One region of the Streptomyces sp. NPDC093591 genome, then DNA from elsewhere that is predicted to be linked to it. Evidence: riboswitches for the same ligand, from Rfam matches in the RefSeq annotation. Region 1 holds a riboswitch; the other holds the start of a gene.

Region 1 (7,167 bases):
TCGACTACAAGGCGCTCGGCGAGAACACCATCGTCCTCGACTGCGACGTCCTCCAGGCCGACGGCGGTACGCGTACGGCGGCCATCACCGGCGCCTACGTCGCACTCGCGGACGCCGTCTCCTGGGCCCAGGGCAAGAAGCTGATCAAGGCGGGCCGCAAGCCGATCACCGGCACGGTCAGCGCCGTCTCGGTCGGCATCGTCGGCGGCGTACCGCTCCTCGACCTCTGCTACGAGGAGGACGTGAAGGCCGACACCGACATGAACGTCGTCTGCACCGGCGACGGCCGCTTCGTCGAGGTCCAGGGCACCGCCGAGGCCGAGCCCTTCGCCCGCGAGGAACTCAACTCCCTGCTGGACCTCGCGGTTTCCGGTTGCGGGGAGCTGGCGGAAGCGCAGCGCAAGGCACTTGATACCGTCCTCGAAAAGTAAAGGACGCACCAAGAAGAGCCGCAGCTCCGGGCAACCGCGCAGTCCTGCGTGGCGTCATTAGGGGTACGGGCGTACGGCACACCACCGTACGCCCGGCCAGTGACAAACGGGGGCCCTGCGGGCCTGAGAGCAGGGAGGGAACGTCAACCATGGCCACGAGCCGACGCCGCCGGAGCCGTATCGCCATAGCCGCCGCAGCCGTTGCGGCAGTCGGGCTGACGGCCGGGCTGACCACCGGCTGCGACGCCGTCAACAAGGCGCTGGACTGCGTCCAGACGGCCGAGACCATCGCCGACAGTGTGACCGAGCTCCAGCAGGCCGTGGAGAACGCGTCGAACGACCCGACCCAGCTCGAGGAGTCCCTGAACTCCATCGACAAGAACCTCGACAAGATCGGCGACAAGACGGACAACGCCGACGTCAACAAGGCCGTGGACGACCTCCAGACGGCCGTCACCAACGTCCGTGACGCCGTCAAGAACGGGGACGAGACGCCGGACGTCAGCCCGGTGACGGATGCGGCGGGCGAGCTGACCAAGGTCTGCACGTCGTAGCTGCGCCGGCTGGGCGGGGGCCTCTCGTGTGCCGGGTTCTGTAGGTGGAGGGCTGCGGGTTCGTTGTGGCTGGTCGCGCAGTTCCCCGCGCCCCTATAGGGGCGCCTCCGCGCCCTGTTTTGGGGCGCCATCGAGCCTCATGGCTACTGTGTGGCCATGACCCGCCTCATCCTCGCCACCCGTAACGCCGGGAAGATCACCGAGCTCAGGGCGATCCTCGCCGACGCAGGGCTGCTTCACGACCTCGTCGGCGCGGACGCCTTCCCGGACATTCCCGATGTCAAGGAAACCGGCGTCACCTTCGCCGAGAACGCCCTGCTCAAGGCGCACGCCCTGGCCCAGGCGACCGGGCTGCCCGCCGTCGCCGACGACTCGGGGCTCTGCGTCGACGTCCTGAACGGAGCCCCCGGCATCTTCTCCGCCCGCTGGGCGGGCCGGCACGGTGACGACAAGGCCAACCTGGAGCTGCTGCTCGCCCAGTTGTCCGACATCGACGACGCCCACCGGGGCGCCCACTTCGCCTGCGCGGCGGCGCTCGCCCTGCCGGACGGCACGGAGCGGGTGGTCGAGGGGCAGTTGCGGGGCACCCTGCGCCACACGCCGGTGGGCACGAACGGCTTCGGGTACGACCCGATCCTCCAGCCGGAGGACGAGACCCGCACCTGCGCCGAGCTGACGCCGGACGAGAAGAACGCGATCAGCCACCGGGGCAAGGCGTTCCGGGCGCTGGTGCCGGTCGTAAGGGAACTGCTGACGCAGTAGTTGGTGCGGCCGGAGGGACTCGAACCCTCACGGGTGTTACCCCACTGGGACCTAAACCCAGCGTGACTGCCAATTCCACCACGGCCGCGTGACCTTGCCCGGCCATGCTACTGGCCGGGCCGGGTGGTCAGATGCCCAGATCCTTGATGATCTTCGCCACGTGGCCGGTCGCCCGCACGTTGTACAGCGCCCGCTCGACCTTGCCCTCCTCGTCCACCACGATCGTGGACCGGATGACGCCCATGTACGTCTTGCCGTAGTTCTTCTTCTCGCCGTAGGCCCCGTAGGCCTCGGTGACGGACTTCTCCGGGTCGGCGAGCAGGGTGACCTTCAGGGACTCCTGGTCGCGGAACTTGGCGAGCTTCTCCGGCTTGTCGGGGGAGACGCCGATCACGTCGTACCCGGCGCCGGCCAGCAGTTCCAGGTTGTCCGTGAAGTCGCAGGCCTGCTTGGTGCAGCCGGGCGTCAGGGCCGCCGGGTAGAAGTACACGATGACCTTGCGGCCCTTGTGGTCCGACAGGGACACCTCGTTGCCGTCGGCGTCGGGCAGGGTGAAGGCGGGGGCCACGTCCCCCGGCTGGAGTCGCTCGCTCATCGGACCAGCGTAACCGGGGAGCCTGACAGTGCGGTCCGGCGTGGAGCTGACAGACTGTCCGCAAACAGCATCAGCTTCACTTCGGAGGCCGTACGGTGGCGGACACGTCGGACACCAGAACACCGGCGCAGATCGAGGCGGACATCAAAGCCCGCCGCGCAGCGCTGGCCGAGACGCTCGACGAGATCGGGGTGCGCGTGCATCCGAAGACGATCGTCGGCGACGCCAAGGCCAAGGTCGTCTCGAACATCGACCACACGCTCGGACGGGCCTACGTCGGGGTCAACCGGGCCGTGAGCGATGTGAAGGCCAAGTTCACCGACGAGGAGGGCGCGCCCCGCCTGGAGCGGATCGTGCCCGTCGCGCTCGTCGCCGTCGGCCTCGTGGGCCTGCTGGCCCTCGGCACCCGGCGCCGCAAGGACTGAGCGGCGGCGGACCCACCGGCGTACGGACGCGGCAAAGGCAGGTAGGTTCAAAGGCGTGAGCGCCAACAGAAACGAGCACAGCACCCACCACGACAAGCTGCCCATCCGGATGCTGCACGACCGAGTCCTCGTGCGGCAGGACACCAGCGAGGGCGAGCGGCGTTCCGGTGGCGGCATCCTGATCCCCGCCACCGCCGCCGTCGGCCGCCGGCTGGCCTGGGCCGAGGTCGTCGCGGTGGGGCAGAACGTACGGACCGTGGAGACCGGCGACCGGGTCCTGTACGACCCGGAGGACCGTGCCGAGGTCGAGGTGCGCGGCGTCGCGTACGTACTCATGCGCGAGCGTGATCTGCACGCCGTGGCCGCCGACCGGTTCGAAGGGTCGGAGGACTCGACGGGGCTCTATCTCTGAGCTCTACCTCTGAATCGACGGTTGGAAGGGGCTGGTGACTCTCGTCACCAGCCCCTTCCTCGTTTCTTGCTAGCTTTGAAGGGCCCCGACGAGACGCGCCGTACCGGGTGAAGGCAAAGACGACGCACCGCCAGGTTTCCGTCTTTGCGAAAGGTGCTCGTCATGGCCTGGGTTCTGCTCGTCGTCGCCGGTGTGCTGGAAGTCGGCTGGTCGATCGGGATGAAGTACACCGACGGCTTCACCCGTCCCCTGCCCAGCCTGTTCACCGGCGCCGGCATCGTCGCCAGCATGCTGCTGCTGTCGTACGCGGCGAGGTCGCTGCCCATCGGTACCGCCTACGGCGTATGGGTGGGCATCGGCGCGGCCGGCGCGGCGGTGGTCGGTATGGCGGTGCTGGGGGAGCCGGTCACCGCCGCGCGGATCTTCTTCGTCTGCCTGCTGCTGGTCGCCGTGGTGGGGCTCAAGGCGACCAGCGGTCACTGACCCAGTCCGCCAGGGTCTCCCGTCGTCTCTCCGCCTCCGGTGTCGGCACCTCCGGTGCTGGTGTCGCCCGTACTGCCTCCGGTATCCGCCCCGCCGGTGCTCGTGTCGCCGGTGGTGCCCCCGTCGGTGGTCGTGCCCCCGTCGGTCGTGCCGCCCGTTGTCGTGTCGCCGGTGGTGCCGCCGTCGGTGGTCGTGCCCCCGTCGGTCGTGCCGCCGGTCGTCGTGTCGCCCGTCGTGCCGCCGTCCGTCTGACCCGGCGTCTCACCGCCGGTCTGGCCCTCGGTGTCCTGGCCGCCGGTGGCGTCCCCGGTGGTGCCGCCGTCGTTCTGGCCACCGGTGCTCTGGTCGCCCTGGGTCGGGTCGGTCGTCGGGTACTGGGGCTGGTCGGCCCCCTCCTGGAGCTCCAGGTCGAACTCGCTGACCGGCTTCCCCTTCAGCGCCGTCTTCGTGTACTGGGCCCAGATGTCGGTGGGCGCGCCGCCGCCGTTGATGCGGGCCAGGCCCATCGCGCCGTACAGCGACTTGTGCTTGGCGGTGACCGGGTCCTGGCCCATGACGGCGACGACCGTGGCGAGTTCGGGGGTGTAGCCGGCGAACCAGGCGGCCTGGTCCTCCTCCGCCGTACCCGTCTTGCCCGCCGCCGGGCGGCCGGCGGCCTGGGCGGCGGTGGCGGTGCCGTTGTCGACGACGCTCTGCAGGACGGAGGTCGTGGTGTCGGCGGCCTCGCGGCTGACGACCTGGGAGGTCTTGCGCTCCGGCATCTCGATGACGTCGGCGCCGTCCTTGGTGATCTTCTCGATCATGGTGTACGTGCCGTGCTTGCCGTGGTTGGCGAGCGTCGCGTAGGCCTCCGCCATGTCGAGGACGCTGGCGGTGGCCACGCCGAGCGCGATGGACGGGGACGGATACAGCTCCGGGGTGCTGGCCGGCAGGCCCAGCTCGACGGCGGTGTCCTTCACCTTTTCGGGACCCACGTCGACAGCCATCTGCGCGTACACCGAGTTGACGGACTTGTCGGTGGCCGTACGGACGTTGATGTTGCCGTAGGAGACGTCGTCCTCGTTCGCGGGGTCGTAACTGCCGCCGCTCCAGCCCTGGACGGGGCGCTTGTTGGTGCCGTCGTAGATCGTGTTCGGGGTGATCTGGCGGCCGTCCTGCGTGGTCGACTCGTTCTCCACGGCCGAGGTGAAGACGAACGGCTTGAAGGTGGAGCCGACCTGGAAGTCCCGGCGGGTGGCGTTCGGGGTGTACTGCTTCACGTAGTCGATGCCGTTGTACATCGCGACGACCTTGCCGGTCTTCGGGTCGACGGAGGCGCCGCCCGCGCGGACGTAGGTGTCGACCTTGTTGTTCTTCTTGTCCAGCTTGGACATCAGCTGGTCGTTGACGGCGTCGACGAAGGCGTCCTGCTTGTCCTTGTGCAGGGTGGTGGTGACGCGGTAGCCGCCGGCCTCGAGCTCCTCCGCGCTGACGATCTTGTTCTTGGTCAGATAGTCCTTGACGATCCCCACGATGTAACCGCGCTGCCCGGACAGCCCGGTGGAGCCCGAGGCCTCCTTCGGCATCGGGAACTTCATGCCCGCACGCTTGCTCTCGGACAGCCAGCCCTTGGTGACCATGCCGTCCAGGACGTAGTTCCAGCGGGCCACGGCCGCGGACTTGTTCTCCGGGTGGGCGACGACGTCGTACTCGCTGGGCGCGTTGACCAGCGCGGCCAGGTAGGCGGCGCGGGCCGGGTCGAGGTCCTTGGCGTCCATGCCGTAGTAGGCCTGGGCGGCGGCCTGGATGCCGTAGGCGTTACGGCCGAAGAAGCTGGTGTTGAGGTAGCCCTCGAGGATGTCGTCCTTGCTCTTCTCGCGGTCCAGCTTGATCGAGATGAAGAACTCCTTCACCTTTCGGGTGACGGTCTGCTCCTGACGCAGGTAGTAGTTCTTCACGTACTGCTGGGTGATGGTGGAGCCGGACTGCTTGCCCTTGCCGGTGGCCGTGTTCCAGGCCGCGCGCAGCATCGCCTTCGGGTCGATCGCGGACTCGGTGTAGAAGTCGCGGTCCTCGGCGGCCAGGATCGCGTGCTGGGCGGCCTTGGACATCTGCGCGAGGGTGACGTTCTCCCGGTTGACCTCACCGTCGCGGGCGATCACGGTGCCGTCCGCGTACATGTAGACGTTGGCCTGCTTGGTGGCGAGCGCGTTGGCCGGCGGGATCTTGACCATGGAGTAGCCGAGGAAGAACAGGCCGAAGAGCAGCAGTGCGCCGATCACGAAGGTGCCGAGCACCGTGCGCCAGGTCGGGATGATCCGTCGCCAGCCCGTGCGTTTCGGCCGTCCCGGCTTCCGGGTCGACTGCTGTGGCGGCTGCTGCTCGTCGCTCATGTCGTGCACGGACTCCTGTTTCGCGTCGTACGTTCCCGTACGCCTCGTACGCCTACTGCGCCCCCATTGAAGACTCTCGCACCGGGCGTTCCGTTCCCGGAAACGGCGCGAGTCCCCGGAAAGTGAGCAGGCTCTCGCGCCGGGCATCCCCGAAATCGGCTGGCAGCTCCCGTCTTGCGCGCACTAGGCTCCTGCGCTTCGGTGCCGGGCGGGCGAGGAGGGCTGTGGATGTGGGATCGGGGCGGTTGTACTTAGCCGTCGCGGCGGGCGGATTCAGACGATACGCGACGTATCGGGCGGCCACCGCGGCCGGGGTGTTCACCAACACCGTCTTCGGAGTGATCCTCGTCTACACCTACTTGGCGCTGTGGGACGAGAAGCCGCATCTCGGCGGGTACGACCAGGCGCAGGCCGTGACCTACGTGTGGCTGGGCCAGTGCCTCTACGCGACGCTGGCCATTCAGGGCGGCGGTGCCGAGAAGGACCTGATGGAGCGAATCCGCACCGGTGAGATCGCCGTCGACCTGTACCGGCCGGCCGATCTCCAACTGTGGTGGCTGGCGGGCGACGTGGGGCGGGCGCTGTTCCAGATGCTGGGGCGGGGGGTGATCCCGTTCGTGTTCGGCGCCGTCTTCTTCCCGATGGCACTGCCGACGGACGTCACCCTTTGGGCGGCCTTCGTCGTCGCCCTCCTGCTGGCGACGCTGGTCAGCTTCGCGATCCGCTATCTGGCGGCGCTGAGCGTGTTCTGGCTGATGGACGGCATGGGCGTCAATCAGGCCCTGATGATCACGGGGATCTTCTTCTCCGGCATGGTGCTGCCCCTGAACGCCTTCCCGGGAGCGTTCGGCGAGATCGTGCGGGTGCTGCCGTGGGCGGCGCAGCTGCAGATGCCGGCGGACGTGCTCATGGGGGAGACCGACCCGCTGCGGGCGTACGCCTTCCAGGCGGCGTGGGCGGTGGTGTTGCTGGCGGCCGGGCGGCTGATGCAGTCGGCGGCGACGCGGCGGGTGGTGGTGCAGGGTGGGTGAGACCGGGAGCGGGATCTCCGGAAGCAGGGCGGCCGGGATCTCCCGGATGTCCGGGGCGGGTGAGGCGCTGCGGACCTATCGGCTGATCGCCGGGATGTGGAT
Region 2 (7,167 bases), on a different contig from region 1:
GTGGTGGGCCGCCCCATACTCGCGCAGGAACCAGGCTTCGACGTGAGCCATGTCCGCGACCTTGATGTGGCCGACGCTCTCGTCGAGGGGCGTGGATGAGGCAGCGCGGCTCCTCGACGCCTCCGCCCCTAGGAGCACGGGTCAGTAACGAAAGGCTCTGGCTGTGGTGGCCTGGTCTTCACCTGATTGGAGTCTGCGTCTCGCCGGCCAGACCGAGGTGGTCCTTGAGCGCGTGCTCGCCGGCGTCGGTGAGAGCGAGGGCGCGGCTTGTGCCGATCCGAGTGATCCAGCCGGCGTCGAAGGTGTGACGACATAGAGCGGCGCCGACCGCGCCCGCCAGGTGGGGGAGACTTTCGGTCCAGTCCAGGCACGAGCGAACGGGCGGGCGCCGCGTGGCGGGCGGTAGCGCGATGCCGAGTTCAGCGAGCCAGGCGGTCCCGGCACTGGTGAGAGTCAGTCCCCTCTCCCAGTCCAGCAGTCCCCCGATCGGTCATCGCCTTGGTGATCGCGACCCCGAGAGCGCGGGCCGGCACCAGCGGCGCTGCCTGGCATGTCTCAAAGCGGTGCAGGCACCGTCGGGGCGGTTGCACGGGACCTGCGCCAGGCCCGGGCGCTCGTGCAGGATGAGGAAGCCAGCCCTGCAGGATCCGAGGCGGTTGAGCAGTGTGCTCGTCCACAGTCGTCCCATCAGGTCCAGCTGCCTGTCCAGGACGCGCCGCTGGAGGTCGGGTGGGTAGGCGTCCGGATCGGTGACGGCGTTCAGGGCCAGGCCGTCCAGGCATACGACGAGGGCGCGCACCCGGGCCTCCAGGTCCCCCGGCTCCGGCTCGCCGGGGAGTGCGGCGCGCACAGGGTGGTCAGCCGGCGTACCCAGGAGGCGCGGCTGAGGGAGTGCTCGCGCAGAAGTTCCGGGTCGGTGCGGGTGGTGAGCAGGAAGGACGACCACACGACGGCCTCCAGGTGCCGTTCCTCGTCCAGCGGCAGTGCCTGCTCGGCGACGGCGTACAGGTGGGCGCGCGGGTCGTCGTGCCGCACAGGCATCGCGTCGATGCGGTCCGCCATGCGGCGATGCATGACGGACCGGGCGTGCGCCAAAAGCGCCTTCTTGGCACGGAAGTAGTGGGTGACCATGCCGGTCGTGCACCCGACCGCGGCGGCGACCGCCCGCAGCGTCAGCCCCTCCAGCCCGCTCTCGCTCACCACCTGCCATACGGCACCGGAGATCTCGGAACGGCGCTGGGCATGGTCCACCTGTCGAGGCACGCGTCCCTCTCTTTGTAAAACGAGCGTTACGTAACGCATGTTACGCAATCGCGCCCGCTCAGGCCAGTGGGCGGCCGCTCCTGCCGGTCGCGCCGCCCTCAACCGGCTTCGGCGGGGCCCCTGGCCATGGCATCGCCCCGGGATCCCGCCGCTCGGCGAGCCCGGCAGCCTCAGCGATCCGACTTCAGGACCGGGCCCGGGTCAGGGGTGTCGGTGTCGAAGGGCGGTGCTTCGTCGGTCCACTTCATCGCCGTGATCGTGGTGTAGCTCAGCAGCTCGCCCTTGCTCACACCGTCGCCGCTCCGGGTGGCCACCGTCTCGGTGCCCAGGGGCAGGCCCGTGGACTTGTCGAAGATCAGGCGGAGTTCGGGGGCGGATTCGTAGGGGCTGGGGAGGGCGACGGCGTAGCCGGTGCGGCCGGTGTGGTCCTTGACGTCGCCGAGGGAGCGCACGCCGGGTTCGGCGGCGAGGAGGCGGTAGGCGGCGGCGCGGAGTGCCGGGCTGGACGGGAGCGATGTGGCGAGTTGGCGGGCGGTGCTGACGACGATCTGGTCGAGGACCCTCTGGGGGGCGTTGTAGTCCTTGTCGACCAGGTCGGACAGGCGCTTGCGGAGGGCCTTTGCGTCAGTGGGAAGTGTGGGCAGCAGGCGGAGGGGAACCTCGCCGTACGGCACGCTGTCGGCCCTGCCGCCGGGGGCGTCGTGGTTGATCTCCCCCTTGCCGGCGTAGGTGACGATCCCGTCGGTCTCGCTCGTCAGTTTCCACGACGTGGGGGAACCGTCCGCTTTCCACGCCGCCTCGTCGGCCTTCGTGGCCGGACGGGCCCCGGAGTCCACGGACTGCGACCAGTACTTGTTCTTGGCGGCGGCTGTCCAGTACCGCTGCTCTGTTCGGACGTCGATGGTGTAGTTCTCGCCGGGGACCTTGTGGAGGGAACCGATGTGTTCCTCCACGTACCAGTACGTGCCCGAGCCGGCCGGTTGCCGCTCGACGTGGGAGGCGGCGGCGAGAAGGATCTGGCTGCCGGATCCCGACGTCGCGGAGGAAGAGGGTCCCGGCCTCTCCGGCGCGGTATCGGTGATCACCAGAGCCGCCACCGCCGTCGCGCTGGCCAGGGCGAGACCCGTGACGAGAGGACGGCCCACCCGACGCGGCCGGGCAGTGGCGCGCGCTCTGTGCGTCGCGCGCGGACGGCTCATGACGGTTGCGAGCTCCTCTTCCCGGACCGGTGACGGCGTGGGGAGGTCGGGGTCGAGGTGGGCGGGGCGGGCGGCGGTCAGGCGCTGCAGGACGTCGTTCTTCACCGGGCTTCCTTTCCTACCGTGATGCGGGCTCGGGTGGACACGCGCCGCGCGGCTGCGGCCTCCTCCAGGGGCGGGGAGGCCGACGCGGCCTGGCCGAGGCGCTTGCGCGCCCGGTGCAGGCGGACCCGCAGGGTGAGGGGCGAGCAGCCGACCACCGTGGCCGCCTGTGTCGGGGGCAGGCCCTGCCATGCGGAGAGGATCAGCAGTTCCCGATCGTCCTCCGGCAGCGTGGCCAGCGCCTTGAGCAACGCATAGCGCTCGGATACCTCCTCGGCGATGTCCGCCTCGGCGGGCTCCGCCCAGGACATCAACTCGGCGGCGAACGAGGCGCGCCGGGCCTCCGACCGGATGCTGTCCCGCAGAATGTTCCGTGCGACCACGAGCAGCCACGGCAGCGGTTGCTCGGGCACGTCGTCCAGCCTGCGCCAGGCCACGGTGAAGGTTTCGCTCACCACCTCGTCGGCGACCTGCCGTCCCGCACGGCTGGCCACGTAGGCCCACACGCGTTGCCGGCAGCCGTCATAGATGGCGGTGAAACGATCCGCGTCGTCGTCGGGCACTGCCGCACCTCCTGTCCCTCCCGGTGTGTTCTGTCGTCGGGTAGTGGTCCGAACGAGGTGATCGTTACAGCGGAATCGCAGGAAACCCGCCCGAGAAACGAGGCATACATCACACCGAGGTCCGCCGAAGACGAGCTGATCAAAGCCGCCGCGCGCCTGTCGGCGTCCCCCAGTGGCTGGGCCGGTCCTGCCGGTTGTGCGTCACCGACACAGCGGACCCGAACGCGAGAGGCCCGAGTCCGTTCAGCCGTCCTCACGGCAGATGACGAAGCCGGCGAAGGGATGCCGTCCGGGCCGGTCGCCGATCTCGTCGATCGCCGCACGGATGTCGCGCAGGTGGCCGACGGTCATCTCCAGGGGCGGCTCGTCCGGCTGGTAGGTGGTCCGGATCGGGTAGTCCACGCCGGGCTGGTCGGTCATCTCGATGTGACAGCCGAGGACGTGGGTGACCGTTCGGGTGCCGGCGAACGCGATCAAGCGATCGACCGTCCGGCCGAAGGCGGCCCAGTCCTCCACGTACAACCGCCCGGGATACACCGTGTCACCGGTGAGCAGGAATCCGGTGTACGGGTCGTAGTACGTGACGGCTGCCTTGTCGTGACCTGGGGTCGCCAGGCACTCCAGCACCCGGCCGCCGAGATCGACCCGGGCGACCCGGTCGGGGTCCTCGGTGAAGCCGAAGTACGTCCAGGCACTGTCCAGATCCGCCCCCACCACCGTGGTGCGGGGGCGCTCGGCGAACTGTGCATCGCCCGCGACGTGGTCGTGGTGAGAGTGGGTGTGCAGCACCAGCAGGGCGTAGTCGCTCCGCGGATGCCCGGCCAGCCAGCGGCCGACCAGCTCGTCGACCACCCGTCTCAGCGGGAAGACCTCGGCCGACTCCGTGGCTCCGGTGTCGATGAGTACGGCGCGCGCGTTGCCGAAGATCAGGAAAAGGAACGGCGCCTCATAGTTGACCGCCTTGTTCTGCCGCAGGATGAACGTGTGCTCGTCGTACGCGTGGACCTGGATGTCGGGATCGGTGTTGTGCTTCGCCGACGGCGATCCGTGGATCCAGTCGACCTCCAGGACGCGGGGCTCGGGTGCCTCGGACACGAAGTCGATCCACTGCCCATGCACGCCCATGACGCCTCCTAAGAGCGTCGTCTTGTCGGGCCGGGTACGGCGCACATCTCGTCCGGGGCAGGCACTCGTGCGCCTCCGCGCGGAATGTACTACGCCTGGACCAGGCTGCTCAACGAACAGCATGTCCGGCGGGCGAGGGTGGCGGTCGCGTCCCGCGACGTGGTGTAGGGGATCAAGGGCTACGCGTTCCGGTACGACGCCCATGGCGATCTCCGTCGAACCGCAGCCCACGAGGCGTCCAGCTGGGGCGAGTTGAGCGCCCGCTTCGGTGGCGCCGTCATCTCCGCCCTGCGGATTCCGGCGTCTTGATCCCCTACACCACCTGGCGGGACGCCATCAGGGTGGCGGTGAGGCGACGGCGGGACTTGCCCACCCGAGGCGGTGAACTGCTCCTTCGCCGCGCTGGTCGATGGGCTGAAATCCTGGGCTCTCGCTGGCTGCACAGGTGAATGATTGCACTATGGGAGCGCTCCCACCGTCCTTGCGCTGTCCGGCCATCCGAATGCGTGCCCCTCCATGCATAGCCAGACCAAGCGCCGCCTGTCCCCCAGCGAACTCGACGCCCTACTGCGCGCCCCCAGCGGCATCGGCTGCCTGGAATCCGAGCTGACCGACGGCTGGTTCAACACCGCCTACCGAGTCGTTCTCGACGACGGCCGACCCGCTGTCGTCAAACTCGCTCCGCCAGCCGATGTCGCCGTCCTGCGTTACGAACCAGGGGCGGGAACAAGGACCCCAGCAATCCTCATTCTCTCTGCTCAGAGGCACTTTCTGCCTTCGCGATCACCAGTGGGACAGTCCGCTTCATGAAAGCGCGTGGCTAGCGACCTGACGGAAGCGGGGACATGGGGATCCGCTTGCGGGGCTCAAGGGTCGGGTCGCGCAGATCGTCGAGCATGGAGTGTGCGGTGCGGGCGCGGCTCAGGCAGTCCGGGTCGAGGTCGGCGACGAGCAGTTCCCGCCCGTCGGGCCCGGCCTCGGTGACGAGGCGGCCGGTGGGGTCCCAGACGGCGCTGCTGCCGCACGCGGCCCAGCCGCCCGTGGAGCCGACGTGGTTGGAGAGCACCGTGTACATGGTGTTGTCGAAGGCCCGGGCCGGGAACCACATCCGGGACTCGTGGTAGCCGTTGCCGACGCTGAACAGCGCGCCCACCACGTAGGCGTGGCAGCCGTCGAGTGCTGCGGCGCGGGCATGCTCCGGGAAGCCGGAGTCGTAGCAGACGCCGAGGCCGAGCCGCCAGTCGTCGATGTCCAGCGAGAGGCCGTGGTCACCGGGACGGTAGACGTCCCGCTCGGTGCGGAAGAGCATCTGCTTGTCGTAGCGGGCGGTCCAGGTGCCGTCCGAGTCGAGCACGAGGGCGGACACGGTCAACTCGCCGGCGTCGTGCACGGCTGTGCCGACGATGGCAACGGTTCCGGTGTCACGGCATGCCGTCAGCAGGGGGTCCAGCCGTTCGTCTCCCCCTGCCTGCACCGCGCGGCGTTCCGGGTCGGCGCGGATGAGGTCGGGCTCGTAGCCGGTGAGGAACTTCTCCGGGAAGACGACCACTTGGGCGCCCGAGTGTTCTGCGGACTCACGGACCATGGCGGCAGCGGTAGCGGTGTTGGCGACGATGTCACCTGGCTCGGGGCATGCCTGAGCTGTTGCGATGCGCAGTGGACGGGAGGGTAGAGGCACTGTGTGGGTCATGGTGTCGCACCTTGTTCAGCGTGGCGGGTCGACGAGTTGGTGTGAGGCGAGTTGCCATCGGGCGGGCAGTGACTGCGGTCGAAACCGGCCTCGCGGCCGTGCCGGTCAGGCGCGGACCTGCAGGACTTGCCGGACCCGTTCGCGCATTCCGGCGTCGCCGAGCGTCTCGACTTCGCGCCACTGTGCGCCGCTGACCTCTTCGGTCTGCAGCTCGACGACGTCCTGGTCCGTGGTGAACAGGTACCGGAAGTCGATGTGCCGGTGCTCCGGCTCGCCCTTTGCTTCGCTGGCCGGGATGGGGTGCACGTCGATGTGCACGGGCACGTCCAGGAGCGGGACGACATGGTGCGCCTGGATGCCGGTCTCTTCGGTCAGCTCGCGCAGCGCGGAGTCGCTCAGCCGCTCGTCCTCGGCCTCCAGATGCCCGCCGGGGGTGAGCCAGCGCCCCAGGGCCACGTGCCTGATGAACAGGACCCGGCCTTCGCGGTCGGTCAGGATCGCTCCCGCCGTGACGTGACCACGGAACTCCTTGCGGGATGTCAACTCGGCGTCCTGTTCCAGCAGTTCGAAGAGCGGTGCCAGAGCGTCGGCTTCCTGCGGATTCTCCTGAAGGTAGACTTCAGCGGTCTGCCTGATGTGGTCCTTGGTGATCATGCGTTCTCTCGTTCTGCTTCTGGCGGTGGCGATCAGCCGGTCTCGACAGCGGGACACTCTCAGTCGGCGGTCACCGAGACGATGCCGTCAGTCGTCGGGACGGGCAGGGGCTTGGCGTAGCAGCGGCTGAGCCGCTTGTGCTCGTACGGCGGGTAGTTGGGGATCGAGAGGTAACCGGCACGGGTGTACAGCGCGATGGCCTCCGGCTGGTGAACCGCCGTCTCAAGGCGCATCTCGGTATGACCCAGTGCGGCGGCGGTGCGTTCCGCCTCGGACAGGAGGCGGGCGGCGACACCTCGTCCGCGTGCCTGGGGAATGACGTACATGCGCTTGAGTTCGGCCGCGGTGTCCGGGGACGGGAAGGGCTGTACCGCACAGCAGCCGACCGGCCGGCCGGAGACCTCGGCAAGCAGGAAGCGTATTCCGGGGTGGATGTGGGAGCCGCCGGTGCAGGGTTCGTCGGGGTAGCGGGCGGCGAGGTCGGCATCCAGGTCGCGGACCAGTCCCAGAACTCTGGGGTCGTCGGACGCGGCGGGGGTGACGGTCAGTTCCTCGCTGGTCACTGAATGGG

What was found. Region 1 has a riboswitch for guanidine ahead of ACIREI_RS07295 (DMT family transporter). Riboswitches for the same ligand answer to the same signal wherever they lie in the genome.
Region 2: it holds a riboswitch for guanidine, as region 1 does, so the genes downstream of both, ACIREI_RS23030 (MBL fold metallo-hydrolase) here and ACIREI_RS07295 (DMT family transporter) in region 1, are expected to answer to the same signal.

The regions. Positions count from the first base shown of each region.
Region 1 is NZ_JBIWIY010000003.1:143,134-150,300, forward strand. Features, by position in the region: gene rph (ribonuclease PH) at 1-431, shown strand, start outside; gene ACIREI_RS07265 (hypothetical protein) at 581-985, shown strand; gene rdgB (RdgB/HAM1 family non-canonical purine NTP pyrophosphatase) at 1,142-1,747, shown strand; tRNA gene ACIREI_RS07275 (tRNA-Leu) at 1,749-1,835, opposite strand; gene bcp (thioredoxin-dependent thiol peroxidase) at 1,875-2,342, opposite strand; gene ACIREI_RS07285 (DUF3618 domain-containing protein) at 2,438-2,767, shown strand; gene ACIREI_RS07290 (co-chaperone GroES) at 2,823-3,179, shown strand; guanidine-III (ykkC-III) riboswitch at 3,239-3,308, shown strand; gene ACIREI_RS07295 (DMT family transporter) at 3,342-3,662, shown strand; gene ACIREI_RS07300 (transglycosylase domain-containing protein) at 3,656-6,034, opposite strand; gene ACIREI_RS07305 (ABC transporter permease) at 6,265-7,065, shown strand; gene ACIREI_RS07310 (ABC transporter permease) at 7,112-7,167, shown strand, end outside.
Region 2 is NZ_JBIWIY010000010.1:285,517-292,683, reverse strand. Features, by position in the region: partial or broken gene ACIREI_RS23045 (TetR/AcrR family transcriptional regulator) at 491-1,302, opposite strand; gene ACIREI_RS23040 (CU044_5270 family protein) at 1,434-2,567, opposite strand; gene ACIREI_RS23035 (RNA polymerase sigma factor) at 2,564-3,127, opposite strand; gene ACIREI_RS23030 (MBL fold metallo-hydrolase) at 3,371-4,252, opposite strand; guanidine-III (ykkC-III) riboswitch at 4,264-4,331, opposite strand; gene ACIREI_RS23025 (carbon-nitrogen hydrolase family protein) at 5,073-5,942, opposite strand; gene ACIREI_RS23020 (NUDIX hydrolase) at 6,048-6,596, opposite strand; gene ACIREI_RS23015 (GNAT family N-acetyltransferase) at 6,656-7,159, opposite strand; gene ACIREI_RS23010 (TetR/AcrR family transcriptional regulator) at 7,156-7,167, opposite strand, start outside.